DNA from 2 places in the Scandinavium sp. UTDF21-P1B genome. Region 2 is predicted to be linked to the other one. Evidence: predicted binding sites of a transcription regulator. Region 2 holds the regulator's gene; the other holds the start of a gene.
What was found. The regulator Fur, encoded in region 2, represses iron uptake genes when iron is present. The targets are predictions, from matches to a motif close to ATAATAATGAGAACNACTATCAA.
Positions count from the first base shown of each region.

Region 1: AB1287_RS17980 (TonB-dependent siderophore receptor) is a predicted target of Fur. The motif match lies at 8,640-8,662, and genes of this name have one in related genera.

Region 1 is NZ_JBFLVD010000025.1:17,783-34,001, reverse strand. Features, by position in the region: gene AB1287_RS18015 (D-amino acid dehydrogenase) at 1-519, shown strand, start outside; gene dadX (catabolic alanine racemase DadX) at 529-1,599, shown strand; partial or broken gene AB1287_RS22480 (hypothetical protein) at 1,560-1,760, shown strand; gene AB1287_RS18005 (potassium/proton antiporter) at 1,698-3,431, opposite strand; gene ldcA (muramoyltetrapeptide carboxypeptidase) at 3,528-4,439, opposite strand; gene emtA (membrane-bound lytic murein transglycosylase EmtA) at 4,531-5,151, shown strand; gene ycgR (flagellar brake protein YcgR) at 5,153-5,884, opposite strand; gene AB1287_RS17985 (GlsB/YeaQ/YmgE family stress response membrane protein) at 6,093-6,347, shown strand; gene AB1287_RS17980 (TonB-dependent siderophore receptor) at 6,441-8,561, opposite strand; gene AB1287_RS17975 (alpha,alpha-trehalase) at 8,833-10,515, opposite strand; gene phnC (phosphonate ABC transporter ATP-binding protein) at 10,836-11,678, shown strand; gene phnD (phosphonate ABC transporter substrate-binding protein) at 11,727-12,653, shown strand; gene phnE (phosphonate ABC transporter, permease protein PhnE) at 12,713-13,579, shown strand; gene phnE (phosphonate ABC transporter, permease protein PhnE) at 13,576-14,460, shown strand; gene dbpA (ATP-dependent RNA helicase DbpA) at 14,576-15,949, shown strand; gene hutU (urocanate hydratase) at 16,060-16,219, opposite strand, start outside.
Region 2 is NZ_JBFLVD010000008.1:175,436-191,654, reverse strand. Features, by position in the region: gene kdpB (potassium-transporting ATPase subunit KdpB) at 1-931, shown strand, start outside; gene kdpC (potassium-transporting ATPase subunit KdpC) at 944-1,519, shown strand; gene kdpD (two-component system sensor histidine kinase KdpD) at 1,529-4,216, shown strand; gene kdpE (two-component system response regulator KdpE) at 4,213-4,890, shown strand; gene speFL (leader peptide SpeFL) at 5,197-5,301, shown strand; gene speF (ornithine decarboxylase SpeF) at 5,557-7,755, shown strand; gene potE (putrescine-ornithine antiporter) at 7,752-9,065, shown strand; gene pgm (phosphoglucomutase (alpha-D-glucose-1,6-bisphosphate-dependent)) at 9,203-10,843, opposite strand; gene seqA (replication initiation negative regulator SeqA) at 10,868-11,422, opposite strand; gene ybfF (esterase) at 11,596-12,360, shown strand; gene ybfE (LexA regulated protein) at 12,492-12,785, shown strand; gene fldA (flavodoxin FldA) at 12,935-13,465, shown strand; gene fur (ferric iron uptake transcriptional regulator) at 13,780-14,232, shown strand; gene chiQ (ChiQ/YbfN family lipoprotein) at 14,321-14,656, opposite strand; gene chiP (chitoporin ChiP) at 14,707-16,119, opposite strand.

The sequences.
Region 1 (16,219 bases), on a different contig from region 2:
CTGAAGGGCATTGTCGATATTCCTGTGTATCCGCTCAAAGGCTATTCGCTCACGATTCCGGTTAAAGAAGAGGATGGCGCGCCTGTTTCAACTATCCTTGATGAAACGTATAAAATAGCGATAACCCGCTTCGATAACCGGATCCGCGTGGGCGGCATGGCGGAAATTGTCGGGTTTAATACGGCGCTGCTGAAGGCGCGGCGTGAAACGCTCGAAATGGTGGTGCGCGACCTCTTCCCGCGCGGTGGTCACGTTGAACAGGCGAACTTCTGGACCGGCCTGCGTCCCATGACGCCGGACGGCACACCGGTGGTCGGGCGCACGCCATACAAGAATTTATGGCTTAACACGGGCCACGGCACGCTGGGCTGGACCATGGCCTGCGGCTCCGGGCAGCTGTTGAGTGATTTGATTTCTGGCCGCACGCCGGCCATTCCGTACGATGATTTGGGCGTGGCCCGCTATCAGTCAGGCTATACGCCGTCGCGCCCGCAGCATTTGCATGGCGCGCACAACTAAGGAACCGTTATGTCACGTCCCATTACCGCCAGCCTGGATCTCCAGGCGCTGCGGCAGAACCTTGCGGTGGTACGCACTGCGGCCCCTGATTCCCGCGTCTGGTCGGTGGTGAAAGCCAATGCCTATGGGCACGGTATCGACAGGATCTGGAGCGCGCTGAGCGACACCGATGGCTTCGCGATGCTCAATCTTGAAGAGGCGGTGCTGCTGCGAGAACGCGGCTGGAAAGGGCCGATCCTGATGCTGGAAGGCTTTTTCCACGCCGAAGATTTACCGCTGTATGACCAGTATCGCCTGACCACTACCGTCCACAGCAACTGGCAGTTGAAGGCTTTGCAGAACGCAAAACTCAACGCGCCGCTGGATGTGTATGTCAAAGTCAACAGCGGGATGAACCGGCTGGGCTTCACGCCGGATAAAGTCTATACCGTCTGGCAGCAGCTGCGGGCTATGCGCAACGTCAGCGACATGACGCTGATGTCGCACTTTGCCGATGCAGAAAATCCCGAGGGCATCGTTGAGGCGTTAGAAAAGGTTGAGCTGGCGGCAGAAGGGCTGAATTGCCCTCGCTCGCTCTCTAACTCTGCCGCTACGCTCTGGCACCCGGAGGCGCATTACGACTGGGTTCGTCCGGGAATTGTGCTGTATGGCGCATCCCCATCCGGCAAATGGCAGGATATTGCCAACAGCGGCCTCAAGCCGGTAATGACGCTGAGCAGCGAAATCATCGCAGTGCAGAACCTGAAGTCGGGTGACACCGTAGGCTACGGGCGGCTGTATACCGCGCAGCAGGAGCAGCGTATCGGCATCGTTGCCTGTGGCTATGCCGACGGCTATCCGCGCATCGCGCCGGACGGCACGCCGGTGCTGGTGGATGGTATTCGTACCGGAACGGTCGGGCGGGTCTCGATGGATATGCTGGCGGTAGATTTAACGCCGTGTCCGCAGGCCGGGATCGGCACGCCCGTTGAGCTGTGGGGCAAAGAGATTAAGATTGATGACGTAGCGGAGCGCTGCGGCACGGTTGGCTATGAGCTGATGTGCGCTCTGGCGCAGCGCGTGCCTGTTGTGACGAGGTAAACCGCAAAACCTTCTCTTCGGAGAAGGTTTTTAGTGTTTGCTCCCTCTCCCTGTGGGAGAGGGTTGGGGTGAGGGCATCAGGCCGCAGAGCAATCAGACTACTCCACATCCTCTTCTGCCACGCGGACACCCACCTTCAGTACAGCGTTATCTGCTTTCTCCGCAACCGTCCAGACCATTCCGGCGAACTCAACCTGGTCACCCACGACCGGCGCGGCACCCAGCAGCAGCTGCACGATATCGCCGAGCGACTGCTGGTTATCGCGGAACTCTTCACCACCGTCGAGGCCGTAAATCAGGGCCACGTCGGCAAATTTCGCGCTGGCTTCCAGAATAAAGTCACCAAAGAAGCGCTGATCGAGCGCCACTGGTGGCGACTGGCTGAACATCTTGCCGAGCGCAGGCAGATCGCGCTCGCGGCCAATCACGCACAGCACGTCGTCTTCACGCAGGCGAGTGCTTCCCGTTGGGTGGAGCAGCATGTTGTCGCGGAACAGGGCGGCGATGCGCGTGTCCGGCGGCATATGCAAATCCCGCAGTGCCGCACCCACGCACCATTTGTCGGCGCTGAGCTGGTACACAAATTGCTCCCACGGGTTCTCCGGGTGAATATCCAGCCCTACGCGGGAAACCGGCCAGCCGACGGGGGGCACCACCACTTTGGCTTTTTTGGCGGCCCAGGAGAGCGAGGTGCCCTGCAACAGTAGCGAAACCAGCACCACGAAGAAGGCGACGTTGAAGAACAGCCGTGCGTTCTCAAGGCCTGCCATCATTGGGAACACGGCCAGGATGATCGGCACCGCGCCCCTGAGGCCAACCCAGCTGATAAACACACGCTCGCGCAGGTTGAAACCGCGAAACGGCAGCAGGCCGATGAACACGGATAACGGGCGTGCGAAGAAGATCATGCCGGCAGAAAGCAGCAGCGCAGGAATGGCTATCGGCAACAGATCCGACGGCGTCACCAGCAGGCCGAGCACGAGGAACATGCCGATTTGTGCGAGCCACGCCAGGCCATCGAAGTTTTGCAGGATGGCGTAGCGGTTACGAATGGGGCGGTTGCCGAGCAGAAAACCGCAAAGATACACCGCCAGAATACCGCTGCCATCGAGCGAGGTGGTGACAGCGAAAATCATAATGCCGCCGCTCAGCGCCAGCAGGGGATAAAGCCCGGCGGGAAGTGAGATGCGGTTGATCATCTGCAGCAGCAGGTAGCCACCGCCCAGGCCAATCACGATGCCGAGGCCAAACTGCTGGAAAATGTGAACGGCAAACATCCAGTCGAGACCGGTCTGCTGACGCTGGATCATCTCAATTAGCGTGATGGTGAGAAACACCGCCATCGGATCGTTGCTGCCAGATTCAATCTCCAGCGTGGAGCCGACGCGTTCGTTGAGGCCTTTGCCGCCGAGCAGTGAAAATACCGCCGCCGCATCGGTTGAGCCGACTATCGCGCCAATCAGCAGCCCTTCAATCAGATTCAGGTGGAACAGCCATGCGGCCATCATTCCGGTCAGACCGGAGGTGATTAGCACGCCAATGGTCGCCAGCGACAGCGCCGGGCCGAGGGCGACGCGAAAGGAGCTTGCCTGAGTACGCATTCCGCCGTCGAGCAGGATCACCGCCAGCGCGAGGTTACTGATCATGTAAGCGAAGGGGTAATTATCAAACGGAATGCCGCCGACGCCATCGATGCCCGCAAGCATGCCAATGGCGAGGAAAATCACCAGAATGGGGATCCCGAGACGGGAAGAAAAAGAACTCAATAAAATACTGCAGGTGACCAGCACCGAACCCAGAATAAACAGACTGATTATTGCCCCGGCATCCAACGTTCACGTACTCCCTTGATCGCGTGAAAATGAGTGTAAAACGTTATCACAGAAGTACGCGAAACGACGGATTAATCAGCGCTATGAGCGATTTTTTTATTCCATGAGGGTCGGATGACCGGACATTGTTAACGTGGTGCGCTTGCCGGAGTGAACCAGACGCGCCTGCGCGCCCAGCGGCAGAGTCACTGTGCGCTGCTCATGACCAAAATCCAGGCCGCTGATAACAGGAATGCTCAGCCGTGATTGCAGATATGCCGTCATCACCGGTAAGTCATATCCGGCATCGTAATCATTCGGCTCTGCGCCGCTGAAGCTGCCGAGGACAATCGCCTGCTGACGACCCAATATTCCCGCGTGGAACAGCTGTAACAGCATGCGCTCAACGCGGAACGGGTGCTCGTTAATGTCTTCCAGTACCAGAATGCCGTCATTCATTTCCGGCAGCCAGGGCGTGCCGACCAGGGACGCCAGCATCGCCAGGTTGCCGCCCCATAGTATGCCGGTTGCTTCACAGGCCGGGCCGCTGCCATTCCATTCGACGGTAAACTGCGGGTTGCGCAGCGCGCGCCAGAAGTGCTCTTCGGTAAACGTGTTCAGCGTCTCTGCGCCGAAGTTCCCGGCAATCATGGGCCCGCTAAATGTCACGACGCCTTCGCACAGCAGCGCCATCTGGATAGCGGTGAAATCGCTGTGGCCGCAGATGAGCAGGGGCTCCTGCTGCTGGCGGGCGGCAATGGCCTGCCAGTCAATCATATCGAGCAGGCGGCTTGCGCCGTAGCCACCGCGCACCGGCATGACGATGACGTTTTGCCCTTTGAGGTTTGCCAGCGCGCTGATATCACCCGCCCGTTCCGCTTCTGTACCGGCAAAACGCTGCTGGCGGCGCGTCAGAATCGACTGATTCTCTACCGGATACCCGGCGGCTTCGAGGCGCTCAATCCCGCGTGCGGCGGCCTGCTGGTTGATGCAGTAGCCCGATGGCGAAATCAGATGAAACAGAGTCATGGCAATTCCTTGCAGAGAATGAAACGGTTATGATGCCGCCTGAACTTCGCGTTGTCATCAGCGCGCACACTTCAGTGATAAGGATAGAAGCGTGAAATTGAGATGGTTTGCTGTTTTAGCGGTACTGCTTGCCGGGTGCAGTTCTAAGCCCAAATACGATTATACTCAGCCACCTTATAACCCGACGGTGCCGGTACAACGGGCTATGCAGTGGATGCCGATAAGCCAAAAAGCTGGGGCGGCCTGGGGACTCGATCCAAAATTTATCACGGCGATTATCGCGGTCGAATCAGGCGGGAACCCTGGCGTGGTGAGTAAATCGGGCGCAGTGGGCCTGATGCAGCTTAAGCCGTCCACCGCCGGGCGCGAAGTGTATCGCTATATGGGCTGGAGCGGCGATCCTTCCGTCAGCGAGCTGAAAAATCCGGAGCGCAACATCTCAATGGGCACGGCCTATTTCCGGATTCTGGAAAACGGACCGCTGCTGGGCATTAAGGATCCCGAAGTGATGCAGTACGCGCTGGTCACCTCTTATGTTAACGGGGCAGGCGCGCTGCTGAGAACCTTCTCGTCAGACCGCAAAAAAGCCATTGCTGAAATCAACGGCATGGACAAAGAGGCGTTCTTCGACCATATCGTTAAAAATCATCCATCGCCGCAGGCCCCTCGCTATATCTGGAAGGTGCAAAAGGCCATGGACGCTATCGACTGATTTAACGAACCTTATTCGCGCGTTCGCGCGCCTCACGCTCCAGGGAGAAAATAATGCGCTGGAGCGTGCGTTCAACCGCCGGACTGATGTTAAGAAAACGGAAGCTCAGGCGCGGTGTGCTGATGGTTTCATTCTTGCCGTCCACCACCTTGCGTTCGCTCAGCGAAATCAGCTGGGCATCGAAGTGAAATTTCCCCCATTCCCCCATATCAAGCTCCAGCTGCGGGATCATCACGCCTGACTTGAGCTGAGGCGGCGGCGTTCCGTCCAGCAGTGCACCCATGCCCCCAAGGGAGAGGTCGCACAGGCGAAAGCGGATTTCACTTTTATCGGCAAGCTTCGCTTTGCAGTAATAAACCGGGTGCAGCGGGGCAGAAATACGGAAAAATTCCCGGCGCTGAATAAACCACAGCGTAGGTGGCACGGGCATGGTGAAGGCGGGCAGGTCCAGAAACTGGCCATGGCTGAGCGCTGGCACGGTAAATTCGATTTTTGCGCCCTGGGTTTCGGCAGAGAGAGTGATATTTTCCGCACGCTGCACCGCGCGATTTTCATACTCCTGGCTGCCGTAATCGATAATAAGAGTCTGAGGTGAGACGTCGAGAATGCGGCTTATAAATTGCGATGTGCCCCAGGAGACGCGTACAGGAATGCGGTCGCGGTGCAGATCGCGAAGAATGTTTAACACTGCCAGCGAATTTTGTTTAAGGAATTGCTCATTGTAATGACTCACGCCCGGTAGCTCCTTATTGACAGAGATTCGATCCACTATCGGCAGCGCGCACCAGAACTTAATACAAACGAGGGAATATTTTTTTACAGATAAAAAATTAAATTGAATCGCTACATTTTAAGAATGTTTACCTATACTTAAGATAACCGGAGCGCACAATACGCCCGCATTATTTGTGGTTATTTTATTTCTTTGGAGGGTGGTTAAAATGGGCATTCTGACCTGGATTGTATTTGGACTGATTGCAGGTATTATCGCGAAACTGATCATGCCGGGCCGCGATGGCGGCGGTTTTATTCTGACCTGCGTGCTGGGGATTGTCGGTGCCGTCGTCGGCGGCTGGCTGGCAACCATGTTCGGCATCGGCAGCGTGAACGGTTTCAATATGCACAGCTTCCTGGTAGCGGTTGTGGGTGCCATCGTGGTGCTGATTGTCTTCCGACTTCTGCGCCGCAACGCATAAGCAATAACGAGTAATAAATAAAAGGGCAGCCGAATGGCTGCCCTTTTTCGTACACGCAAGCGAAGCGCTGCCGGGCAATGGGCCGCAAATTGCTTAAAAATCATACCCCACGGTGGCAATCACCGAGCGCTCTGCACCCCAGTAGCAGTTGTTGGTGCCATAGCAACCAGAAAGATATTCACGGTCGGTCAGGTTGTTGGCGTTAACCTGCACATATGCACCTTTGAGAGCAGAACTCCAGGCCCCAAGGTCGGCGCGGATCATCGCATCAATCAACGTGGTCGAGGGCAGGCGTTCAGTGTTGGTATCGTCTGCCCACTGTTTACCGATGTAGCGCACGCCTGCCCCCGCGCTGATGCCGAAATCGAACTGATAATGCGCCCACAGGGAAGCCATCTGATCCGGCGTCAGCTGTGGCGTGTTGTTATCGGTGCCGTCTTTGGTATCGGCAAAGCGCAGGCGGTTCCAGGTATACCCGGCAATGGTGCTCAGGCGCGGCGTCAGCTGATTACGCGCTTCCAGCTCAACGCCCTGCGAATGCACTTTCCCGGCAGGCAGGAAGGTGGCAGTACCGATGTTTGGGTCGCGGGTCGCCACGTCCTTTTGCGTCAGATCGTAAACTGCAATGCTGTAGAGGTCAGCGCTGCCCGGCGGCTGGAACTTCAGACCGGCTTCATACTGCTCCGCCGTGGTGGGCTTCAGCAGATTGCCATCAGGACCGGAGAGCATCGCAGGCGTGATCGCCTGACTGTAGCTCAGGTAGGGCGAGAGGCCATTTTCGAAGGCGTAAAGCAGCGAGGCGCGGCTGCTGATGTGGTCATCCGAGCGCCGCGAGGAGGTCCCAAAAGTGTCGCTGACCTGCTGCGAGACAATGCGGTCGTAGCGGGTGGAGAGATTCGCATGCCAGCGGTTCCAGACCATTTCATCCTGCAAATAGACACCTGCCTGATAGTAGCGACGGTTGTTATCGTCGCTGTAGGTTACGGTGTGCCCGGTCTGCGGCGTGGAGTACGTCCATGGATCCAGCGGTGAAGCCCCGCCTGCGCCGCTCCACAGGTCATTGCGGAAACGGTGATATTCGCCGCCCAGAATCAGCGTGTGCGCCACCTCGCCAGTCGTGAAATCGGCCTTCAAGCGGTTGTCGGTTGACCAGCCGTCCAGCGAACCTTCCGAGCCGCTGTAGCCGCGGGCCAGCATGTCGCTGTCGCCGACCCAGCCCACCTGATACACCTGATCGAGCTTCACGTTGGAGTGGGTATAGCTGCCGCTTGAATGTACCGACCAGACGTCGCTGAACTGGTGGTCGAACTCGTAGCTGTAAATCTGTTCCCGGCGCTGGTAGCCGTCGCCCGGATCGCCCTCGTTGGTATGATTGCCGAGCCTGCGTCCGTTGTGCTCGTAGCGTGTGCCGTCCAGCGGCAGCGATCCGTGATAGCCGCCCGACGGATCTTTTTGCAGATAGGCGCGCAGCAGCAGGCTGGTGTCGGAGTCCGGCTGCCAGAGCAGCGACGGGGAAATGGCGTAGCGCTCCTCGCGGGTGTTGTCGAACTGCATGTCGGTATTACGGGTAATCCCCATCAGGCGATACGCCCACTGGTCGTTAATAGCGTCGGTGTAATCAAACGCTGCGCCTTTGGTGTTCTGGGTGCCGCCAAACGCCTGAAGGTGGCCTTCGGAGGTGAACAGCGGGCGCTTAGAGGTGAGATTTACCAGCCCGCCCGGCACGCTCTGGCCGTACAGCGCGGAGGAGGGGCCTTTAATCACATCAATGCGATCGAGGAACCATGGGTCAATCTGCACGATGTTGTGGCTGCCACCATCGCTCATCAGACGCATACCGTCGAGGAAAATATTATCGACGTCACCGCCGTGGTAGCCCCGTAGCGAAATAGCGTCGAAGCGGGTCGCCGCGCCGCCAAAGGTGCTGTAGACGCCTGGCGTATAGCTCAGCGCCTGGCTGACGTTAGTGATGCCCTGATCTTCCATCTGCTGACGCGTCACCACGGACACCGACTGCGCGGTGGTGATTAAGGGCTGATCGGTTTTGGTCGCGCCGGTTGACGTTTTAGCGCTATATCCCTGAGTCGGGGCAGTGGCAGATTCTACCGGCTGTGCCGTCACCACAACCGTTTCTTCAGAGAAGGCGGCGCAGGGGAAAGCCAGCGCCAGCGCGCAAAGCACCGACGAGCGTTTAAGAGGCAAAGTGTTAGTCATCACATCATCCTGAGAAACACGGTCTGGCACTCCTGTACGCCGCCGTGTCAAATCGTGCGAAAATGTCAGTTTTCGTTAAAAAGAATGCGAATTATTATTGTTTGCGTTAATTGAATCAAGCGAAGAAGTCACGAGGTGACTACCATTTTGGGTAGTAGCGCTGGGGAATTGCCAGGTGGCGGCTGAAGCCCTGGCTGGCCTACAAAAACAGCCGGATATAGCATCTGGCTCACAGGCCGGGCAAGCCTGCGCCGCCCGGCAATGTCGCCGTTTATTGCGTTTTGGTGGTGGGAGCGGCAGCCGCTGGCGCTGGCCGCGTTTTCGGCACGTCGTCGCACGGTTTCTCTTTCGGACAGATCAGATCGAGCATCTTCAGCGTCACGCCGTTACTCCAGCCAAAACCGTCCTGGAGCGGATATTCCCCACCGCCGCCTCCGGTGCCGGTGGAGGTGATGTCATACTTCTCGACCAGCTTCTGCTGGCTGTCGTAAGTGTGCTGCACGTTGGTGAGAAAACGCCAGCTCACCTCCATTGCCAGCGTCTCTTTACCGTAATTCTGCAGGCCTTCGGTTGCCACCCATTGCAGCGGCGCCCAGCCGTTCGGCGCGTCCCACTGCTGGCCGCTGTTGACCGTGGTGGTGGTGATACCGCCAGGTTTCAGCAGGCGTGATTCCGTTACGGCAGCGACTTTCGCCGCGCGGTCATTAGACGCCGCATGCACGTAAAGCGGGAACAGCGCCGCGGCGGTCAGTTGATTACGCGTCTTTTTGGTTTTCAGATCGTAATCGGCGTACCAGCCCTCTTTGTCGTTCCACAAATATTTCTCTATCGCTTTCTGGCGCTCGTTTGCCAGCGTTTCATAGCGGGTGGCTTTGGTATCGTCCCCCGCAGCTTTGCTGGCGGTAGCGATGATTTTTTCCATCCGGAACATCAGCGAGTTGAGATCGACGGGCACAATGCTGGTGGTGCGAATGGAGCTGAGTTTTTGCGGGTCGTCCATCCAGCGCGAACTGAAATCCCAGCCGGAGGCGGCAGCAGAGCGCAGATCGCGGTAAATCTCGGTGGCCGGACGATTCGGATTGCTTTTGGCGGTGTTGACGTCATCCAGCCAGGATTCCGGGCGCGGCGTGTCCTTATCGTCCCAGTAGCGGTTCAGCAGGACGCCATCCTCCAGCTTCACCACGCGCTTATTCGCCGAACCGTTTTGCAGCGCGTCTGCACCGTCCATCCAGTAAGCGTGCTCTTTTTCCATCTGTGGCAAATACGTTTTCAGTGCGTCGCTGTCGTGTGTGGCAAGCAGTTCCACCATCAGCGAGAAGAACGGCGGCTGTGAGCGGCTCAGGTAGTAGCTGCGGTTGCCGTTGGGAATGTGGCCCCAGGTGTCGATTTCATAGCCGAAGTTAGCGACCATATCCTCGATTTTGTCCCAGTGGCCGCTCTCCGCCAGCCCCAGCATGGTGAAATAGCTGTCCCAGTAATAGACTTCGCGAAAGCGCCCGCCGGGCACCACATAGGGCTTCGGCAACGGCAGCAGGGAATCCCATTTTTCGGCGCTGTCGGTGGTACGCGTCAGCACGGGCCAAAGTCCGTCGATATGGTCGCGCAGGCTTTGATCCTTCGGCGGCACGTACTTGTCTTTTTCCTCGGGGAGAGTGAAGTTGACCTCAACAAAGTGGCGCAGGTCAAAGCTGCTCTGGGCGCGCTGCATCCTGTAATCGGCCAGGATCATCAGCGGATCGCTTTTGGGCACGGCGTCGGCAAAGGTTTTTTGATCGGGAAACAGCTTCGCGCTCTGCACATCGTTAAATAACGGGCCTAATAAAACATCCGGGGATTGAGGTTGCGCCTCATCGGCCTGCGCATAAGCCAGGCCCAGCGAAAACAGCGCCCCCCCAAGTGCCAGCCGCAGGGCGAGGTAGAGGGTATCTGGGCGGCGCAAAGCGGGTTTATTCATTGTCGGTTCTCCTTTTTAATAGCGCACATTCCGCTGCCTGTAACCATAGACGAAACTCATTTACGTCGCGTGTCGGGGATAACACTTTTCGCTTTTTCGACTAATTTCCTATACCGCTGAAACGTGGGGGATAAAACAAAAAATGCCCTCAAATCATCCGCCAGAATCTCCGGGATCGCTTTTGCAAAACCCGCGTCTGTACTCCCCGTTCAGGAATATTCAGCGCGTCATCTTCATCTGTTTATCGTTTTTCTGTCATTAAAGCGTCACGCGCAGCGCTGTTAATAACCCACGGCGAAAACCAGCAACGTGGAACTCTTATGAACAACGCTCGCGCCCTTTTTTCCCTGAACGATTACCCGCTCCAGCCGCAGCCGCTCCCGGCAAATCTGCGTAAAGTGCTGAGCGTGAAAAATCTCTGCAAATCCTATAACGCTCAGCAGACGGTGCTGAACGACATCAGTTTCGACCTGCATGCCGGAGAAATGGTGGGCATTGTCGGGCGAAGCGGGGCGGGGAAATCCACGCTGCTGCACGTGCTGAACGGCACGCATACCGCCACCGAAGGTGAAATCTTAAGCTACCCGGAAGTGGGCATGCCGCGTGATGTCTCCCATCTCAGCGGACGCGCCCTGAACCAGTGGCGCAGCGAATGCGGGATGATTTTCCAGGACTTCTGCCTGGTGCCGCGCCTCGACGTGCTGACCAACGTGCTACTCGGCCGCCTGAGCCAGACTTCCACCCTCAAATCCCTGTTTAAGGTCTTCTCAGACGACGACCGCGCCCGGGCAATTGCCCTGCTCGAATGGATGAACATGCTGCCGCACGCGCTTCAGCGGGCGGAAAACCTCTCCGGAGGGCAGATGCAGCGCGTGGCGATTTGTCGGGCGCTGATCCAGAACCCTTCTGTGCTACTGGCCGATGAACCCGTTGCTTCACTCGATCCCAAAAACACTCAGCGCATCATGAACGTGCTGCGTGAGGTCAGCGAGCAGGGCATCAGCGTGATGGTCAACCTGCACTCGATTGAACTGGTTAAAACTTACTGCACCCGCGTAATTGGCATTGCGCAGGGGAAAATCGTCTTTGACGGCCATCCGGACGATCTGAACCCGGATGTGCTGCAACAGCTTTATGGCGATGACATTAGCCAGATCCACTGAAACATACCTTCTCTTAAGACAACACGGGCAATGATAATGACTAAGCACATGAAGCGCACATTAACACTTTCCGCGATGATGGCTGGGCTGCTGGTGGCCGGGCATGCCGCGGCAGAACAGCCGAAAGAGCTCAATCTGGGCATCCTCGGCGGGCAGAATGCCACGCAGCAAATTGGCGATAACCAGTGCGTGAAGGATTTTCTCGACAAGGAGCTGAACGTCGACACTAAACTGCGCAACTCCTCTGACTATTCCGGCGTCATTCAGGGTCTGCTCGGCGGCAAAGTCGACGTGGTGCTGAGCATGTCGCCGTCGTCCTACGCTTCGGTGTACATCAATAACCCGAAAGCGGTGGATATCGTTGGCATCGCAGTGGATGACAAAGATCAGTCCCGCGGCTATCACTCGGTGGTGATCGTCAAAGCCGACAGCCCGTATAAAACCATCGACGACCTGAAGGGCAAGTCCTTCGGCATGGCCGACCCGGACTCCACCTCTGGCTTCCTGATCCCGAATCAGGCGTTCAAGAAAAAGTTCGGCGGCACGCCGGATAACAAATACAACAACTTCTTCTCCAGCGTTACCTTCTCCGGCGGCCACGAGCAGGACATTCTCGGCGTGCTGAACGGCCAGTTCGCAGGCGCAGTGACCTGGGCATCCATGGTGGGTGACTACAACGACGGCTATACGGCTGGTGCGTTCAACCGCCTGATCCGCATGGATCACCCGGACCTGATGAAGAACATCCGGATTATCTGGCAGTCGCCGCTGATCCCGAATGGCCCGATTCTGGTGAGCAACAGCCTGCCGACGGACTTCAAGGCCAAAGTGGTGGATGCAGTGAAGAAGCTGGATAAGGAAGATCACGCCTGCTTTATCAAGGCGATGGGCGGCACCCAGCATATCGGCCCGTCGACGGTGGCGGACTTCCAGCAGATTATCGACATGAAGCGCGAACTGGTTAACGCCCGTTAATCAGGCCATTTCACCTCCCTCGCGCGGTTGGCGGGGGAGCGTTCATCCCGCGAGTGAACATGCAGAATACTGAATTCGAACGTTATTACCACCAGATAAAGGCCCGCCAGACGCGCGATACCTTCACTTGGTCGGCCCTGCTGCTGGTTCTCTGGTTTGCCGCCGGGCAGGCCGCCGAGTTTAATCTCCTCACCATCTTGCACTCACTGCCGAACTTCTTCGATTACATGCTGGAAACGGTGCCGACGCTGCACGGCGGCCTGCTTTTCGCCGATTCGCACACCAAAGGATCGCTGGCGTACTGGGGCTATCGTTTACCCATTCAGCTGCCGCTGATTTGGGAAACGCTGCAGCTGGCGCTGGCGGCAACGCTGGTGGCGGTGGCCATTGCGACAATCCTTGCATTCCTTGCGGCGCGAAACGCCTGGGCACCGCTCGGCGTGCGAATGGCTATCCGCGCGCTGGTGGCGTTTTTGCGTACCATGCCGGAGCTGGCGTGGGCGGTGATTTTCGTTATGGCGTTTGGCATTGGTGCGATACCGGGCTTTCTGGCGCTAATGCTGCACACCGTTGGCAGCCTGACCAAGCTCTTTTACGAGGCTATCGAAAGCGCGCAGAACAAGCCGGTTCGTGGGCTTACGGCCTGCGGAGCCACGCCCGTTCAGCGGATGCGCTTCGCGCTCTGGCCGCAGGTGAAGCCCATTTTTCTCTCCTACGGCTTTATGCGGCTTGAAATAAATTTCCGCTCATCAACCATTCTTGGGTTAGTGGGGGCGGGCGGCATCGGCCAGGAGTTGATGATCAACATTAAACTCGACAGATACGACCAGGTGAGCATGACGCTGCTGCTGATTGTAATCGTCGTTTCGCTGCTCGATATGCTCTCTGGCCGCCTGCGCCAGCGGGTGCTGGAGGGGAACAAATGAAACAGTGGCAAGCGGTGACGGATACCGCGCAATACCGGGAAACGCATGCGGCGCTGTTTCGCGTGCAGGGGCGCTATCTGCGCCATATCGGCCTGCTCGCGCTTGCGGCCTTGCTCTATTACGTCTGGTTCTTCATCCAGTTCGGCATCAGCTACGAGCAGCTCACCAGCGGCATGGCGCAGCTCGGGCGCTATTTCTTTCGCATGTTCGTCTGGCATGATTTCCTTAACTGGCCGTTTGGCTACTATTTCCGCCAGATTGGCATCACGCTGGCTATCGTCTTTTCCGGCACCCTCACTGCGACGGTCATTGCGCTGCTGCTTTCGTTTCTTGCGGCCCGCAACATCATGCGCGGCCCGGTAACGCGGTTTGTGGCGATGTTTGTGCGCCGCCTGTTCGACCTGCTGCGCGGAATCGACATGGCGATTTGGGGGCTGATATTCGTGCGCGCCGTGGGGCTTGGCCCGCTGGCGGGCGTGCTGGCGATTATCATGCAGGACACCGGTTTGCTCGGGCGCTTATATGCTGAAGGGCATGAAGCGGTGGAGCGTGCGCCGGGTCGTGGCCTGACGGCGGTTGGCGCTAACGGTCTGCAAAAGCACCGTTTCGGTATTTTCACCCAGTCATTCCCGACGTTCCTGGCGCTGAGCCTCTATCAACTGGAGTCCAACACCCGCTCAGCGGCGGTGCTGGGCTTCGTTGGCGCGGGCGGTATCGGGCTGATCTATGCCGAGAACATGCGCCTGTGGAACTGGGATGTGGTGATGTTCATTACCCTGCTGCTGGTGGCAGTGGTGATGACGATGGATGCGCTGTCGTCGTGGCTTCGCCGTCGCTACATTACCGGGGCGACGGTGCCGTTGTATAAAGCAGGGGAGTAATCATCGGGCGGGTGGGCGCGAAAAAACTCGCCTCGGGACGGGGCGGGCAATGGTATGATTGCGGCCTGAACGTCAGCCGCTGGCTGATACCGATGCATTTACCGGAATACTGACCGTGACCTCTTTTGCTGAACTTAACGCGCTGCCTGATGAACAACTGAACAACCTCACCGAGCTGGGCTATCTCACCATGACCCCGGTGCAGGCGGCGGCGTTACCGGCCATTCTTGCGGGGAAAGACGTCCGCGCGCAGGCGAAAACCGGCAGCGGCAAAACCGCCGCGTTTGGCCTTGGCCTGCTGCAACACATTGACGCCAGCCAGTTTATTACCCAGTCGCTGATCCTCTGCCCGACGCGCGAGCTGGCCGATCAGGTGGCGAAAGAGCTGCGCCGTCTGGCGCGCTACATGGCTAACATTAAAGTGTTGACCCTGTGCGGTGGCCTGCCGTTCAGCGTGCAGCGCGACTCGTTAATTCATGCGCCGCATATCATTGTGGCAACGCCCGGTCGTCTGCTCGATCACCTGAAAAAAGAGACCGTCAGCCTCGACGCGTTGCAGACGCTGGTGCTGGACGAAGCCGATCGCATGCTGGATATGGGGTTTGCCGATGCCATTGATGAAGTACTGAGCCACGCCCCGGCGAAGCGCCAGACGCTACTGTTCTCGGCCACCTGGCCGAAGGCGATTGCGGCGATCAGCACCCGTTTTCAGCGCGAGCCGGTGACGGTGGAAATCGATACCGTCGACGAACTTCCTGCGGTGGAGCAGCAGTTCTACGAAGTGTCGCGCAACGGCAAAATCCGCCTGTTGCAGCAGCTGCTGAGCAAGCACCAGCCCGCATCCTGCGTGGTGTTCTGCAATACCAAAAAAGATTGTCAGGCCGTCTGCGATGCGCTGACCGAAAGCAATCAGAGCGTGCTGGCCCTGCACGGCGACATGGAGCAGCGCGATCGTGACCAGACGCTGGTGCGTTTTGCGAACGGCAGCAGCCGCGTGCTGGTGGCAACCGACGTCGCGGCGCGCGGTCTGGACATTAAAGCGCTGGAGATGGTCATCAACTTCGAGCTGGCGTGGGATCCGGAAGTGCACGTGCACCGTATCGGGCGTACCGCGCGCGCCGGGCAGAGTGGCCTTGCCATCAGCTTCTGCTCGCCGGAAGAGGGCCAGCGCGCCGCTGTCCTTGAAGAGATGCTGAATATGAAGGTGGAATGGCAGCAGCCGCCTGCGGGCATCACCGTTGCGCCGCTGGAAGCCACAATGGCGACGCTGTGCATCGACGGCGGTAAAAAAGCCAAAATGCGTCCGGGCGATATTCTGGGGGCGTTAACCGGTGATATGGGCTTAGACGGGGCCGACATCGGCAAAATCGACATTCACCCGATTCACGCGTTTGTCGCGGTGAAACAAAGCGTAGCCCGCCATGCCTGGAAGCAGCTCCAGCAGGGCAAAATCAAAGGCAAGTCGGTGAAGGTGCGTCTGTTTAAGTAATCCTTTCCGCCCGTTTGCATGGGCATTGCCCGGTGGCGGCTGCGCCTGACCGGGCCTACGGGGTTTGCCGTTTGTAGGCCGGATAAGCGTAGCGCCATCCGGCAACGGGATTAACGCATCATCGGCAGATTAAGCTCATGCTTTTTCGCGCACTCAATGGCCTGCTCGTATCCGGCATCGGCATGGCGCATCACGCCCGTTGCCGGGTCGTTCCACAGTACGCGCGCCAGACGCTTGTCGGCTTCCGGTGTGCCATCACAGACAATCACC
Region 2 (16,219 bases):
GTTCGTACCGTTCACCGCCCAGACTCGCATGAGCGGCATCAACATTCACGATCGTTCAATCCGTAAAGGTTCTGTCGATGCGATTCGTCGCCACGTAGAGGCCAATAACGGCCACTTCCCTGCGCCGGTAGATGCGCTGGTCGAAAGCGTAGCACGCCTGGGCGGAACGCCGCTTGTCGTGGTTGAAGGTGCAACGGTGCTGGGCGTCATTGCCCTGAAGGATATCGTCAAAGGCGGTATCAAAGAGCGCTTCGCCCAGTTGCGCAAGATGGGCATCAAAACGGTCATGATCACCGGTGACAACCGCCTGACCGCCGCCGCCATTGCCGCCGAAGCGGGCGTGGATGATTTCCTTGCGGAAGCCACGCCGGAAGCCAAGCTGGCGCTTATCCGTCAGTATCAGGCTGAAGGTCGCCTGGTGGCGATGACCGGTGACGGCACCAACGATGCGCCCGCGCTGGCGCAGGCCGACGTGGCGGTCGCAATGAACTCGGGTACGCAGGCCGCGAAGGAAGCGGGGAATATGGTCGACCTCGACTCCAACCCGACCAAGCTGATTGAGGTGGTGCATATTGGCAAACAGATGCTGATGACCCGCGGCTCGCTGACCACCTTCAGTATTTCCAACGACGTGGCGAAGTATTTCGCCATTATCCCGGCAGCCTTTGCTGCCACCTATCCACAGCTCAATGCGCTGAACGTGATGCATCTGCACTCCCCCGCCTCGGCCATCCTGAGCGCGGTGATCTTCAATGCCCTGATCATCGTGTTTCTGATCCCGCTGGCGCTGAAGGGCGTGAGCTATAAACCGCTGTCGGCAGCGGCAATGCTGCGTCGCAACCTGTGGATTTATGGCCTCGGTGGCCTGCTGGTGCCGTTCATCGGCATTAAAGTGATTGACCTTCTGCTGACGCTGTTCGGTCTGGTTTAAGAGGAAATAAACATGGCAACTTTACGCCCTGCTCTGGTCGTGCTGATCTTTCTGACCCTGATAACCGGCGGCGTTTATCCGCTATTGACGACGGCGCTCGGACAATGGTGGTTTCACGACCAGGCGAATGGCTCACTGATTTTGCAGAGTAATGAGATACGCGGTTCGCGCCTGATTGGTCAGCCGTTTTCTGCCCCAGGTTATTTTCACGGCCGCCCTTCCGCCACCGCCAATAGCCCCTATAATCCAGAAGCGTCCGGCGGCAGCAATCTGGCGGGCAGCAATCCCGAGCTGGATAAAGCGGTGGCCGCACGCGTGGCGCAGCTGCGTGAGGAGAATCCGCAGGCTGACGCAAAAGTACCCGTCGAGCTGGTAACAACCTCCGCGAGCGGGCTGGATTACAGCCTGACGCCGCAGGCCGTCATCTGGCAAATCCCGCGCGTAGCGAAGGCACGAAACCTCTCCGTCGAAGCGCTGACGAAGCTGGTCGAAGAGCGCACGCAGCAGCCGCTGGTAAACTTTATCGGTCAGCCTGTGGTGAACATTGTTGAACTGAATATGGCGCTGGATGGCCTGAATCAACCCTAAGGATTGAGCATGACCGACGAGCCCTTGCGCCCGGACCCCGACCGCCTGCTGGAGCAATCTGCCGGCTGGCATCGGGGTAAACTGAAAGTCTTTTTCGGCGCCTGCGCGGGCGTCGGGAAAACCTACGCTATGCTCAGCGAGGCGCAGCGCTTGCGGGCGCAGGGGCTCGATATCCTGGTTGGCGTGGTGGAAACCCACGGTCGGCAAGAAACCGCCGCCCAGCTTAACGGCCTCGCCACCCAACCGCGAAAACGCATTCACTCTCGCGGCAGGCAGATAGAAGAGTTCGATCTTGATGCCGCCCTCGCCCGTCGACCTGCCTTAATTCTGATGGACGAGCTGGCTCATACCAATGCGCCAGGCTCGCGTCATCCCAAACGCTGGCAGGACGTGGACGAACTGCTCGAAGCCGGGATCGACGTGTTCACCACCGTTAACGTTCAGCATCTCGAAAGCCTGAATGACGTGGTGAGCGGCGTCACCGGTATTAAGGTGCGTGAAACCGTTCCCGATCCCTTTTTCGATTCTGCCGACGAAGTCGTGCTGGTCGACCTGCCGCCGGATGATCTGCGTCAGCGCCTCCATGAAGGCAAGGTGTACATCGCAGGTCAGGCCGAACGGGCGATTGAGCACTTCTTCCGTAAAGGCAACCTGATCGCCCTGCGTGAACTGGCGCTGAGACGGACAGCTGACCGCGTGGACAATCAGATGCGCGCCTGGCGCGACAGGCAGGGCGAGGAAAAAGTCTGGCATACCCGCGATGCCATTCTGCTGTGCGTCGGGCATAGCGGCGGGAATGAAAAACTGGTTCGCACCGCTGCGCGTCTGGCCGCCAAGTTTGGCACGGCCTGGCACGCAGTGTATGTCGAAACGCCCGGTCTTCACCGTTTGCCTGAAAACCAACGGCGCAATATTCTGTCGGCTTTACGTCTGGCTCAGGAATTAGGCGCAGAAACCGCCACTCTCTCCGACCCGGCAGAAGACAAAGCCATTCTGCGCTATGCCCGCGAACACAACCTCGGCAAAATCATTATTGGCCGCCGCAGCCAGCGCCGCTGGTGGAGTCGTGAATCCTTTGCCGACAGGCTCGCCCGCCGCGCCCCGGATCTCGATCTGGTGATCGTCGCGCTGGAAGAGAATGCAACCGGCAACACTGCCCGCAGCACGGACAGCCGTCCGTGGTTAGACCGTTGGCGCGTACAGCTTCGCGGCTGCGTCGTTGCCGTAGCGCTCTGTGCTTTCATCACCCTGTTCGCCAGCCATTTCATGATGGCGTTTGAAGCCGCTAACCTGGTGATGATCTACCTGCTGGGCGTGGTTATCGTGGCGCTGTTTTACGGACGCTGGCCGTCTGTGCTGGCGACCATTCTCAACGTCATCAGCTTTGATCTGTTCTTTGTCGCCCCACGCGGCACGCTCGCCGTGTCCGACGTGCAGTACATCCTGACCTTCGGCGTGATGCTGACCGTCGGGCTGGTGATCGGTAATCTGACCGCCGGAGTACGCTACCAGGCCCGCGTGGCACGCTATCGGGAACAGCGCACTCGGCATCTGTATGAGATGTCGAAGGCGCTGGCAACCGGGCGTACGCAGCTGGATATCGCCCGCACCAGCGAACAATTTATTCATTCCACCTTTCATGCCCGTAGCCAGGTCCTGTTGCCCAATGCTGAAGGCCATCTTCACGGCCTGACCGACGGCGACGGCATCACGCCATGGGATGAAGCCATTGCCCGCTGGAGCTTCGACAAAGGCCAGCCCGCGGGTGCAGGCACCGACACACTGCCTGGCGTGCCTTACCTGATCCTGCCGCTAAAAACAGCGGAAAAAACGCACGGCGTGGTGGTGGTGGAACCGGGCAACCTGCGCCAGCTGATGATCCCCGAACAGCAGCGCCTGCTGGAAACCTGTACGCTGCTGGTCGCCAGCGCCCTAGAGCGTCTCGCGCTGACCGCCAGTGAAGAACAATCCCGCCTGGCGAGTGAACGGGAAAGCCTCCGCAACTCCCTGCTGGCGGCACTTTCTCACGACCTGCGCACGCCGCTGACCGTTCTGTTCGGCCAGGCAGAAATACTGACTCTCGACCTGGCGACGGAAGGTTCAAAGCACGCACCCCAGGCCAATGAAATTCGCCAGCACGTGCTCAACACTACCCGCCTGGTGAATAACCTGCTGGATATGGCGCGTATTCAGTCCGGCGGCTTCAATCTGCGCCGGGAGTGGCTCACGCTGGAGGAAGTCGTCGGCAGCGCTATCCGTACCCTCGAGATGGGGCTTGGCGGTCGTCATATCGAGCTGGCGCTTGGCAACCCGCTCACCCTGATTCACGTTGACGGCTCCCTGTTTGAACGCGTGCTGATCAATCTGCTGGAAAATGCGGTGAAGTATGCCGGCCCTTCCGCCACCATCGGCATTTCCGCAAAGGCTCAACCGGCACTGTTGCAGCTTGAGGTCTGGGATTCCGGCCCTGGCATCCCCGCTGGTCAGGAACAGGCAATCTTTGCTAAATTCTCCAGAGGCCACAAAGAGTCGGCCATTCCGGGCGTCGGGCTCGGACTGGCGATTTGTCAGGCTATCGTCGACGTGCACGGCGGCGAGCTGAGCGCACATAATCGCCCGGAAGGCGGGGCAAGCTTTGTCATCACGCTGCCACTGGACGCGCCCCCGGAACTGGATGAACTTCCCGAGGAACTGTGATTAACGTACTGATCGTTGAAGATGAACAGGCTATTCGTCGCTTTCTGCGCAGCGCGCTGGAGGGCGACGGCCTGCGGGTTTTTGAGGCGGAAACGCTGCAACGTGGCCTGCTGGAAGCCGCCACGCGCAAGCCGGACCTGGTCATTCTGGATTTAGGCTTACCGGACGGCGACGGCATCGAGTTCATCCGTGATTTTCGCCAGTGGAGCCAGGTGCCGGTCATTGTCCTTTCCGCCCGCGCTGAAGAAACCGATAAAATCACCGCGCTGGATGCCGGCGCTGATGACTACCTCAGTAAACCGTTCGGCATTGGCGAATTGCAGGCCCGACTGCGCGTCGCTCTGCGCCGCCACGGCAGCGCGGAACAGCAGCAGCCGGAGATTGCATTTGCTGATATTCAGGTCGATCTGGTTAATCGCCGCATAGTGCGGGGCAGCGAAGAGATTCACCTGACGCCCATCGAATTTCGCCTGCTGGCAGTGCTGCTGAACAACCACGGAAAAGTGCTCACCCAGCGCCAGCTGCTGAGCCAGGTCTGGGGCCCAAACGCCGTGGAGCACAGCCACTATCTGCGGATATATATGGGGCATTTACGCCAGAAGCTGGAGGCCGACCCGGCAAGGCCAAAGCATCTTCTCACTGAAACCGGGATTGGGTACCGGTTTATGCTTTAATTTTTCTGCTTATTTTATCTGATACCGTGAATAGTTATTCACGGTATCAATTCGCTCATCTAACTTTATTCCCCCTCTGATTCACTCCGCCATTTGGATATTATTTCCGTCGTAAATTATATTCACGAATAAAACACACACAATCCATTTACAACAAATAAACAAATCAGCATTTAATCCCAACAACATCCGATAATAGCAGCATATCTTGCCGCTTTATTCACTTAATGGTGATCGCCTTCACAGAATCCTTTTCGTTTGCAGATAAACTACCTGCGCTTTCACACATTTATGAAGGTATTTATTATGGAAAACAATAACCGAATTATGCCGCACATCCGGCGAACAACGCATATTATGATGTTTGCCCACCGCAATAGCTTCGACTTTCACTTCTTTAACGCCCGATAGTCTTCTGACGTCGGGCGCTCAGCATACAGGTCTTTCCTGACTCCCTGAACCGACAGGCTTTTTCCTGCCGCTCGCTGCGCTCACCCTGATAAACCCTGCATTTCCGGCAACCGGGCCGGAGGGATTTATATTATCCGAATATGTCCTGCCCTGATTTTATTATCAGCGGACAGCTATGGCTTATTCACCGGAGCATTCAGTTTCCTTTCCCGGAAGCTGAGGGCCTGCTATTTCCTGAAATTAAAGAGATGAAAAATGTCTGAATTAAAAATTGCCGTCAGCGCTTCCTGCCCTGATTGTTTCACAACCACACGCGCTATTATTGACACCCACGGAACTAAATTTATTGATGTCGCCGCCGCGGTATTATCCCTTAACGATATTGCAGAGGGAAAACTCGACGATATTGCAGCGACGGGCTATAACCTGCCGGTGTTTATCGCCATTAATAAAGAAGAGATCGTACCTGCGGAAACGCTGGCCCGCATTCATGGCGTCTTTGAGCACGATGAAGCTCGTAGCGAATTCTACGGCCGCCAGCTGGAAGCCGCAGCAAACAAATACGAAACCCAACTTCGTCCGCCGTTTTTCCGCGCGCTGGTCGACTACGTCAACCAGGGCAACAGCGCATTCGACTGTCCGGGGCATCAGGGCGGAGAATTTTTCCGTCGTCATCCGGCAGGTAACCAGTTTGTAGAGTACTTTGGCGAGACGCTGTTTCGTTCAGACCTCTGCAACGCTGACGTGGCGATGGGCGACCTTCTCATCCACGAGGGCGCGCCGTGCGTGGCGCAGCAGCATGCGGCGAAAGTCTTTAATGCCGATAAAACGTACTTCGTTCTCAACGGGACATCTTCCTCAAACAAAGTGGTGCTTAACGCGCTGCTGACGCCAGGTGATTTGGTGCTGTTTGACCGTAATAATCACAAATCTAACCACCACGGCGCGCTGTTGCAGGCGGGTGCCACGCCGGTGTATCTGGAAACCGCCCGTAATCCCTACGGCTTTATTGGCGGCATCGACGCCCACTGCTTTGAAGAGCGCTATCTGCGGGAGCTGATTAGCGAAGTTGCCCCGCAGCGAGCCCGTGAAGCCCGGCCGTTCCGCCTGGCGGTTATTCAGCTGGGCACCTACGACGGCACCATTTATAACGCCCGCCAGGTGGTCGATAAGATTGGGCATCTGTGCGACTACATTTTGTTTGATTCAGCGTGGGTCGGCTACGAGCAGTTTATTCCAATGATGGCCGACTGCTCGCCGCTTCTGCTGGAGCTGGATGAAAACGATCCGGGGATCATGGTGACTCAGTCCGTGCATAAGCAGCAGGCTGGCTTCTCGCAAACCTCGCAAATCCACAAAAAAGACAGCCACATTAAGGGTCAGTCTCGCTACGTGCCGCATAAAAGGATGAACAACGCCTTTATGATGCACGCCTCCACCAGCCCGTTCTATCCGCTGTTTGCCGCCCTGGACGTTAACGCTAAAATGCATGAAGGCCAGAGCGGGCGCAACATGTGGATGGATTGCGTCACCAACGGCATTGAAGCCCGTAAATTGATTCTTGAAAACTGTCATCATCTTCGCCCGTTTGTTCCGCCGGTCGTTGATGGCAAACCCTGGCACGCTTATCCGACAGAAGAGATTGCTAACAACCTGCATTTCTTCCATTTCGTTCCGGGCGAGCGCTGGCATGCATTTGAAGGCTATGCAGAGAATCAGTATTTCGTCGATCCGTGCAAACTGCTGCTGACCACGCCGGGCATCAACACCGCCAGTGGCGAGTATGAAGATTTCGGCGTTCCGGCGACCGTACTTGCCAACTTCCTGCGTGAAAACGGCGTGATCCCAGAGAAGTGCGATCTCAACTCCATTCTGTTCCTGCTGACGCCTGCCGAAGACATGGCCAAGCTGCAGCAGCTGGTTGCGCTGCTGGTGCGTTTTGAAAAACTGCTCGATGAAGATGCCCCTCTTCAGGAAGTGCTGCCTTCGCTTTACCGGCAGCACGAACAGCGCTACGCCGGGTACAGCCTGCGCCAGCTGTGCCTGGAAATGCATCAGCTTTACGCGCGGCATGACGTGAAGCAGCTGCAAAAAGAGATGTTCCGCAAAGCGCATTTCCCACAGGTTAGTATCGATCCTCAGAGTGCTAACTACGCCTACCTGCGCGGTGAAGTCGAACTGGTCTCTTTGCCGCAGGCGGAGGGAAGAATTGCTGCCGAAGGCGCGCTCCCTTATCCACCGGGTGTGCTGTGCGTGGTACCGGGTGAAATCTGGAGTGGTGCCGTTCTGCGCTATTTCACCGCTCTGGAGGAAGGCATCAATCTGCTGCCCGGCTTCGCACCGGAGCTACAAGGGGTTTACATCGCAGAAGTGGATGGCCGCAAACAGGTATGGTGCAACGTCATTAAAACGCGTAACGCCCACCAGCCGCTGCTGAAAGGGGAAACATTATGAGTAAATCTAACAAGATGGGAGTCGTTCAGCTCACCATCCTGACCATGGTTAACATGATGGGCTCAGGGATAATCATGCTGCCGACCAAGCTCGCCGAGGTTGGCACCATCTCGATCATCTCCTGGATGGTGACCGCGGTAGGCTCCACGGCGCTGGCATGGGCCTTCGCGAAATGCGGGATGTTCAGCCGTAAATCCGGCGGCATGGGCGGCTATGCGGAGTACGCTTTTGGCAAATCCGGCAACTTTATGGCCAACTACACCTACGGCGTGTCGCTGCTGATTGCCAACGTGGCGATTGCCATTTCCGCCGTGGGCTACGGCACCGAACTGTTCGGCGTCACGCTGAGCCCGTTGCAGATTGGGCTCGCCACTATTGGCGTGCTGTGGCTGTGCACCATTGCCAACTTTGGCGGTGCGCGCATCACCGGCCAAATCAGCAGCGTGACCGTATGGGGTGTGATCATTCCTGTGGTCGGCCTCTGCGTCATTGGCTGGTTCTGGTTCAGCCCGACGCTCTACGTTGAGTCCTGGAACCCGCACCACGTTCCGTTCTTTAGCGCAGTAGGCTCTTCTATTGCAATGACGCTCTGGGCGTTTCTCGGTCTGGAATCTGCCTGTGCCAATACCGACGTGGTAGAAAACCCGGAACGCAACGTACCGATTGCCGTGCTCGGCGGCACGCTCGGAGCAGCGGTGATTTATATCGTTTCCACCAACGTTATCGCCGGGATTGTGCCCAACAGCGATCTGGCAAACTCCACTGCTCCATTCGGGCTGGCATTTGCGCAGATGTTCACCCCGGAAGTGGGCAAAGTCATCATGGGGTTGATGGTGATGTCGTGCTGCGGCTCTCTGCTTGGCTGGCAGTTCACCATCGCGCAGGTGTTCAAATCCTCGGCGGATGAAGGCTACTTCCCGAAAATATTCTCTCGCCTCTCCCGCGCTGAAGCGCCGGTTCAGGGGATGCTGGCGATTGTCGTCATCCAGTCAGGTCTGTCGCTGATGACCATTAGCCCGTCGCTGAATAACCAGTTCAACGTGCTGGTCAATCTGGCGGTGGTGACCAACATCATTCCTTATATTCTGTCGATGGCGGCGCTGGTTATTATTCAGAAAGTGGCAGAGGTCGCGCCGGGTAAAGCGAAAGCAGCGAATGCGGTGGCGTTTCTTGGGGCGATGTACAGCTTCTATGCGCTCTACTCGTCAGGTGAAGAAGCGATGCTGTATGGCGCGATCGTGACCTTCCTGGGCTGGACGCTCTACGGGCTGGTGTCGCCTCGTTTTGAGCTGACCAATAAACACGGCTGAAACATGCCCGGTGGCGCTTGCGCTTACCGGGCCTGCCAATCAGCATGACTCTGCAGGCCGGGCAAACGAACTGCCCCCGGCATAAAAAAATGGCCCGGAAGCGCTAACGCTGGCCGGGCCTGTTTCATTGCTGAACGTCAGGCGTTCTTCAGCACTTCGCTGACAATCTCTACCGCTTCTTTCTCAATCAGCTTACGGTGTTCCGCGCCGAGGAAGCTTTCGCAATAGATTTTGTACGCATCTTCCGTACCGGAAGGACGCGCCGCAAACCAGCCGTTTTTGGTCATCACTTTCAGGCCGCCAATGGAGGCACCGTTGCCCGGCGCAGCCGTAAGACGAGCGGTGATCGGGTCACCCGCCAGGGTATCGGCGCTGACCATTTCAGGGGAAAGTTTTGACAGCGCGGCTTTCTGCGCAGAGGTTGCCGATGCCTGTAAACGGTTGTAGCTTGGCGCACCGAAGCGATCAGCGAGTTCGTCGTAATGCTGCTGCGGGTTCTTGCCGGTCACGGCTGTGATTTCAGCCGCCAGCAGGCACATAATGATACCGTCTTTATCGGTTGACCACGGCGTGCCGTCGAAGCGCAGGAACGACGCGCCCGCGCTCTCTTCGCCGCCGAAGCCGAAGCTGCCGTCGAACAGACCGTCAACGAACCATTTGAAACCTACTGGCACTTCCACCAGCTTGCGGCCCAGGTCTTCCACCACGCGGTCAATCATCGCAGACGATACCAGCGTTTTGCCGACGGCCACGTCCTGGCCCCACTGTGGACGATGCTGGAACAGGTAGTTGATGGCAACGGCCAGATAGTGGTTTGGATTCATCAGACCCGCGGGGGTCACAATGCCGTGACGGTCATAATCCGGATCGTTGGCGAAGGCCAGATCGAATTTTTCACGCAGCGCCAGCAGGCCCGCCATCGCGCACTCTGAGGAGCAGTCCATGCGGATTGCGCCATCTTTATCGAGGTGCATAAAGCGAAAGGTCTGATCGACGTGATCGTTAACGATGGTCAGATCGAGCTTGTAGAACTCAGCAATACGCTTCCAGTATTCAATCCCGGAACCGCCCAGCGGATCAACGCCCAGCTTCAGGCCGGCTTTCTGAATCGCTTTGATATCGACGATATCCGCCAGCCCTTCAATGAACGGCTGCACCAGATCCTGTTCTTTAATGTGGCCGGACGCATAAGCCGCATCCAGAGAGAGACGCTTCACGCCCTTCAGGCCATCGGCCAGCAGCGCGTTGGCACGGTCTTCCACCACTTTGGTCACGTTGGTATCAGCCGGGCCACCGTTAGGCGGGTTATATTTAATGCCGCCATCTTCCGGTGGGTTGTGCGATGGCGTGATAACGATCCCGTCCGCCTGCGCGCCGCCCTTCTTATTATGAACCAGGATAGCGTTAGAGATGGCAGGGGTTGGCGTGTAGCCGTTATTTTCCTGCACGATCACGTCGACACCGTTAGCCGCCAGCACTTCCAGTACGGAAATGATCGCCGGCTCTGACAGCGCGTGGGTATCCTTACCTACGTAGCACGGTCCGGTGACGCCATTTTTGGCACGCTCTTCCGCAATCGCCTGGGCAATCGCCAGAATATGCGGTTCGTTGAAGCTATGACGACCTGCACTTCCACGGTGGCCGGAGGTACCGAATTTCACCGCGTGTTCTGCGTTACCCACTTCCGGCTTCAGCACGTAGTACTGAGACGTCAGCTGGGCGACATTGATCAAATCACTCTGTTGTGCAGGCTGGCCTGCACGGGGATGAGTTGCCATTGCCTGGTCCTTCTTATGCAAGGGTTAGATAGTGCCGCAAACCTTCTCAATCAGCTCCGCAGGGAACTGCATTGACTGCATGATGTGCTCCACCATGCTGCATTTACGACCGGTATTGGTATTGGTGATCACCCAGTATGGGGTTTCAGGCACTTGCTTAGGCTTGGTCTGGTTGCCGTTTTTCAGCAGCGTCGCTTCATCGGAAGCGAAATAGACGCGCGTGCGCCCGTGCAGCGACTCTGTGGCCTCGGCAAATGCTTTGTTGTCTAAGGAGTAAAGTGTAGTCAGCACCAGCAGGAAGCGGTTGACCGCTTTTTTCTGCTCGGCGTATTCATCAGAAAGGAGCAGTTCACGCACGGCGCGGACGTTGTCCTTCGGAGAAGAGGCTTTTTTCACCGCCGCCGCAACGACCGGCGCAGCGCTCGGGGCCGGGGTCTCTTTGACAACGGGGGCTGCACTCTGGGCTACGGCAGAAATTTTCAGCATGCGCCGTAAAATGTCGGATGCGCTCTCGCCAATGTGCTTAGTGTGGCTGGCAATAAAGCCATAGAGTTCGTCATCAACTTCGATCGTTTTCATCTTAATCCAGTGATATTTCTTTGCTGAATACAAGTCGTTGGGATTATAGGGACAAAACCCAACAGCGGATAGCGTGTCGGCAAAAACTCAGACGACTACTGAGTGTTGCAGCCGGGCGGCAGAATGTTCAACATGATACCCTAACCCGACGTAGCGAAAAAAAGAACTTTGCCATGAAATTAAACAGCCGAGCGCAATCTGCACAAAACCAGCACACTAATTCTCCCATCGTCCTCGTTCACGGCCTTTTTGGCAGCCTGGACAACCTCGGGATCCTCGCCCGCGACCTGGTTACCGACCACGATATTTTGCAAGTCGACATGCGCAACCATGGCTTGTCGGAAAGAAGCCCGGACATGAACTATCCGGCAATGGCTCAGGATTTACTTGATACGCTGGATGCTCACGATATTGAGCAGGCCACCCTGGTTGGGCACTCCATGGGCGGCAAGGCGGTGATGGCGTTTACCGCCCTGGCACCGGAACGCGTGGGAAAACTGGTGGCTATCGACATTGCGCCAGTGGATTATCAGGTGCGTCGTCACGATGAAATTTTTGCCGCGATTAACGCGGTGACGGAAGCGGGCGTTTCCACACGACAGCAGGCCGCCGAAGTAATGCGGCAGCATATAAAGGAAGAAGGCGTGGTTCAGTTCCTGTTGAAGTCCTTCGTCGGTGGCGCATGGCGCTTTAACGTGCCGGTTTTGTGGGATCAGTATCCGCATATTGTCGGCTGGGAGACGATTCCGGCCTGGGACCACCCTGCCCTGTTTATTGCAGGCGGAAATTCTCCGTACGTCACCACCGAGTATCGCGACACGCTGCTGGCACAATTCCCGCAGGCTCGTGCACACGTGATTGCCGGTGCCGGGCACTGGGTCCACGCTGAAAAACCGGACGCGGTACTGCGCGCTGTTCGCCGCTATCTGGCGGAATGATTAAAATCCGAGCAAGCAAGCGCCATTGTGGCTCCCGGCGTTGGCGTGGGGGTTTCGCTGATGTATGATTGCGCGCTATCTGCGCCGGGCCTGTCGTCCGGCGGCTTGTTTCCCCGAAGTCACTCTGAATCATGGCAAAAGAACAAACGGACCGAACGACATTAGATTTGTTCGCAAACGAGCGTCGCCCGGGAAGGCCGAAAACCAATCCGCTCTCGCGCGACGAACAGTTACGCATTAATAAGCGTAATCAGCTGAAGCGCGACAAAAGCAATGGTCTCAAGCGCGTTGAGCTAAAGCTCAATCACGAAGCGGTCGATGCGCTCAACGAGCTGGCTGAAGCCAGAAACATGAGCCGCAGCGAGCTGATTGAAGAAATACTGATGCATCAGTTGGCTGCGTTGCGAAGCCAGAAACTCGTCTGAAAATCCGACAAAAAATCACTTTCATGTAGCAGAGAGTGCAGTCCGGCGCGATTGCGGTTCCCGCGCCCTTCTCCTCCTGCTATCATTGCCTTTATCTGTGGGCAACATTCCACCATCATTTCATTACGTTTCAAGAGGTTATTTTACTCATGGCAATTACAGGCATTTTCTTCGGCAGCGACACCGGCAATACCGAAAATATCGCGAAGATGATTCAGAAGCAGCTTGGTAAAGATGTAGCTGAAGTGCATGACATTGCCAAAAGCAGCAAAGAAGATCTTGAAGGCTTCGATATTCTGCTGCTGGGTATCCCGACCTGGTACTACGGTGAAGCACAGTGTGACTGGGACGACTTCTTCCCGACGCTGGAAGAGGTAGACTTCAACGGCAAACTGGTGGCCCTGTTCGGCTGCGGCGACCAGGAAGATTACGCAGAATACTTCTGTGATGCGCTCGGCACCATCCGCGACATCATCGAACCACGCGGCGCAACCATCGTCGGCCACTGGCCAACGGCGGGTTATCATTTCGAAGCGTCTAAAGGCCTGGCCGATGACGATCACTTTGTGGGCCTGGCCATCGACGAAGACCGTCAGCCGGAGCTGACCGCTGAGCGCGTTGAAAAGTGGGTTAAGCAGATTTCTGAAGAGCTGCACCTCGAAGAGATCAAAAACGCCTGATAAACGTATGGCGCAGCGCTCAGGTTGCGCCGTATTAGCGATAAGTTCCGTAAAATTAATAGATAAAAGCAATCAAATTAATCGCTACAAATTTTTAACTTTTGAGCACATGTCTGTACAATGTCAGCTGTTTTAACGAGGTCGGATGTTTCGCTTTGCAGATGATGCCTCGTTTCTGAAAAGCATACTTTGCTCAGGGTTTGCAGTTTTCATTTAGACTTCGCAGTTCTATAATGAGACGCATTATCCTGAATTCATTCTTAGTAATACTTCCAATAAGGAAGTGTATCGCCTAGCAACAGGACTGATTCCGCATGACTGACAACAATATCGCATTAAAGAAGGCAGGCCTGAAAGTCACGCTTCCGCGTCTTAAAATTCTGGAAGTGCTTCAGGAGCCGGACAATCACCATGTCAGTGCGGAAGACCTCTATAAGCGCCTGATCGATATGGGCGAGGAAATTGGTCTGGCAACGGTTTATCGCGTTCTGAACCAGTTCGACGATGCCGGAATTGTCACCCGCCACAACTTCGAAGGCGGTAAATCTGTTTTCGAACTGACTCAGCAGCATCACCACGATCACCTGATCTGCCTCGACTGCGGCAAGGTTATCGAATTCAGTGATGACTCGATTGAAGCACGCCAGCGTGAAATCGCCACCAGGCACGGCATTCGTCTGACTAACCACAGCCTTTATCTTTACGGCCACTGCGCTGAAGGCGACTGCCGCGAAGATGAACACGCCCACGACGCCGCCGATAAATAATCGACGCTCGTGCAAAAGCAAAAGCCAACCTGACGGTTGGCTTTTTTTATGGGCATATTTTGGGGCAAAAACAGAGTTGAAATAAGGCTTACGGCGCGGGGGTATTGTTGCTGCGAATTTCCTGCCAGATTTTATCGCAGCGCGCCTTCACTGCCTGATCGTTACCCGTACGGGTCGCCTGGATACACTGCTGATAATCCAGCGTGCGCACCGTTTCCTGTTCGGCAAACTGCTTGTGCTCCTTCTCCTGCTTCAGCACATCCAGCACGCTTTGGCAGGCTTCAATCTTATCCGGATTGCCTTCCGCGGTATTAATACAGGCGCTGTAGGCGGCTTTCAGCTTGCTGTCTTCTTTCGGTGCCTGCGGCTGTGCACAAGCCACCAGCCCGGACGCCATAATCGCGACGAGAATCAATTTTTTCATGATACGACCTCATGGTTACGCGGCAGGCATCGTGCCCGCCGCGTCGCTTATCAGAAGATGGTGAACGGAGCGATAACGATGAATTTCACGTCGCGCTCATCCTGGAACATGTTGCCGTAGCCACCGCCCCAGCTTGGGATATCTGAATGGTTGTCGTACTGAGTGAAGTGCAGCTTGAACAGCGTGCCTTTGGCGCGCCCTTCCTGGACGGTGTACATCGCATCGAGACTGTAGGAAGACTCTTTGATTTTGTTTGAGGCAATGCTCTCTTTCTGCCCTGCGCTGTTGATCATCCAGTCCGCCGGTTTAGCATCCCACGCGTAAACGTAGGAAGCGCCCACCGCCCAGCCTGGCAGGTTCCAGTTTTTCAGGTCATACATTCCGCCGAAGAACACGGCTTTTTCGCCGTTGGCGTTGAAGTCGGAACGGTTATCCCACCAGATATCCAGACGACCGTTGGAGGAAGCATAGGTTGGCGTCATACGCTGCAGGAAGAAGCCCTGCTGGCCTTCTGCCTTAACCCATGTCCCTTCGAGGCGCAGGTCAACCACGTCAGCCACTTTGTAGCCGAAGGTCAGAGCCTGTAACCATGCGGTACCGTCGTAAATATCGTTGACGGTGTTTTTATCTACGGTGTCACGTGCACCATAGAACTGGTAGCTGGTAGAAAGTGGCGTACCGGCCACGTCGAATTTGTAGCTGGCTTTGGCGAAGTACTGATCCATAAAGCCCTGCGCCTGACCAAATGCGGCTTCCAGAACGAGGTCATTTTTAAAGTCGTACTTCGCACCGATGGAGTGGAGATAATCGACTTTGGTTTTCCTGTCATTCTGGTAGAACTTGTCGGTTTCAAGGTGCCATGGTGCCTTGTACTCGTTGGTCCACATGTACGAGAAGCTCAGCGCGCCCGCATCACCGTAGTCAAAGTTCGCCCCGGCTTCAGCACCCTGATAGGTGCCAGGCATAAAGCTCCAGTGCGGCGCTAACAGCGTCTGGCCGGTTGGCTGAATGTAACCCGCACGAGCCCAGGCAGGCCCAAGCTTAAATTTCGCAGCGGCTTTATAAAGGCTAATCCCGCTCTTATCACCGGAGTAGTCTTCGTCGTAGCCCTTATTGATAGAGGAAAACGCGATTTCGTTCGGGTGGCCGCTTTCGGCAGATTCGGCCATTTCGATTGCGGTAAAGGCGGCGATATCAAGCCCGATGAAATCAGCGGCGAAGCCAGACTGGAAGTCGAGGTTGGCGTTCCAGGTCGAGTGAGAAAGGTTGGTTTTGTACTTGTCACCGTCAGTGACGTCTTTACGGTCACGCTCACGCTGCCAGTAATAGATGCCGCCGGTTAACGTTGAATCGTCTACGAATCCTGCTGCACTGGCCTGCGGAGATGCAACCCAGCCCGACATTGCGGTGACGGCGGCAATAGCCAGCGCCAGCGTACTACGTTTGCCACTGAACGTACGCATGTGTATATCCTCTTTGACTTTAAAAACGCCGTCGCAAAAGGCGAAAGCGATAAAATAAGCACTGCAAAAAAGTAGCGAGGCAGAAAGGGCCTGACGCTAT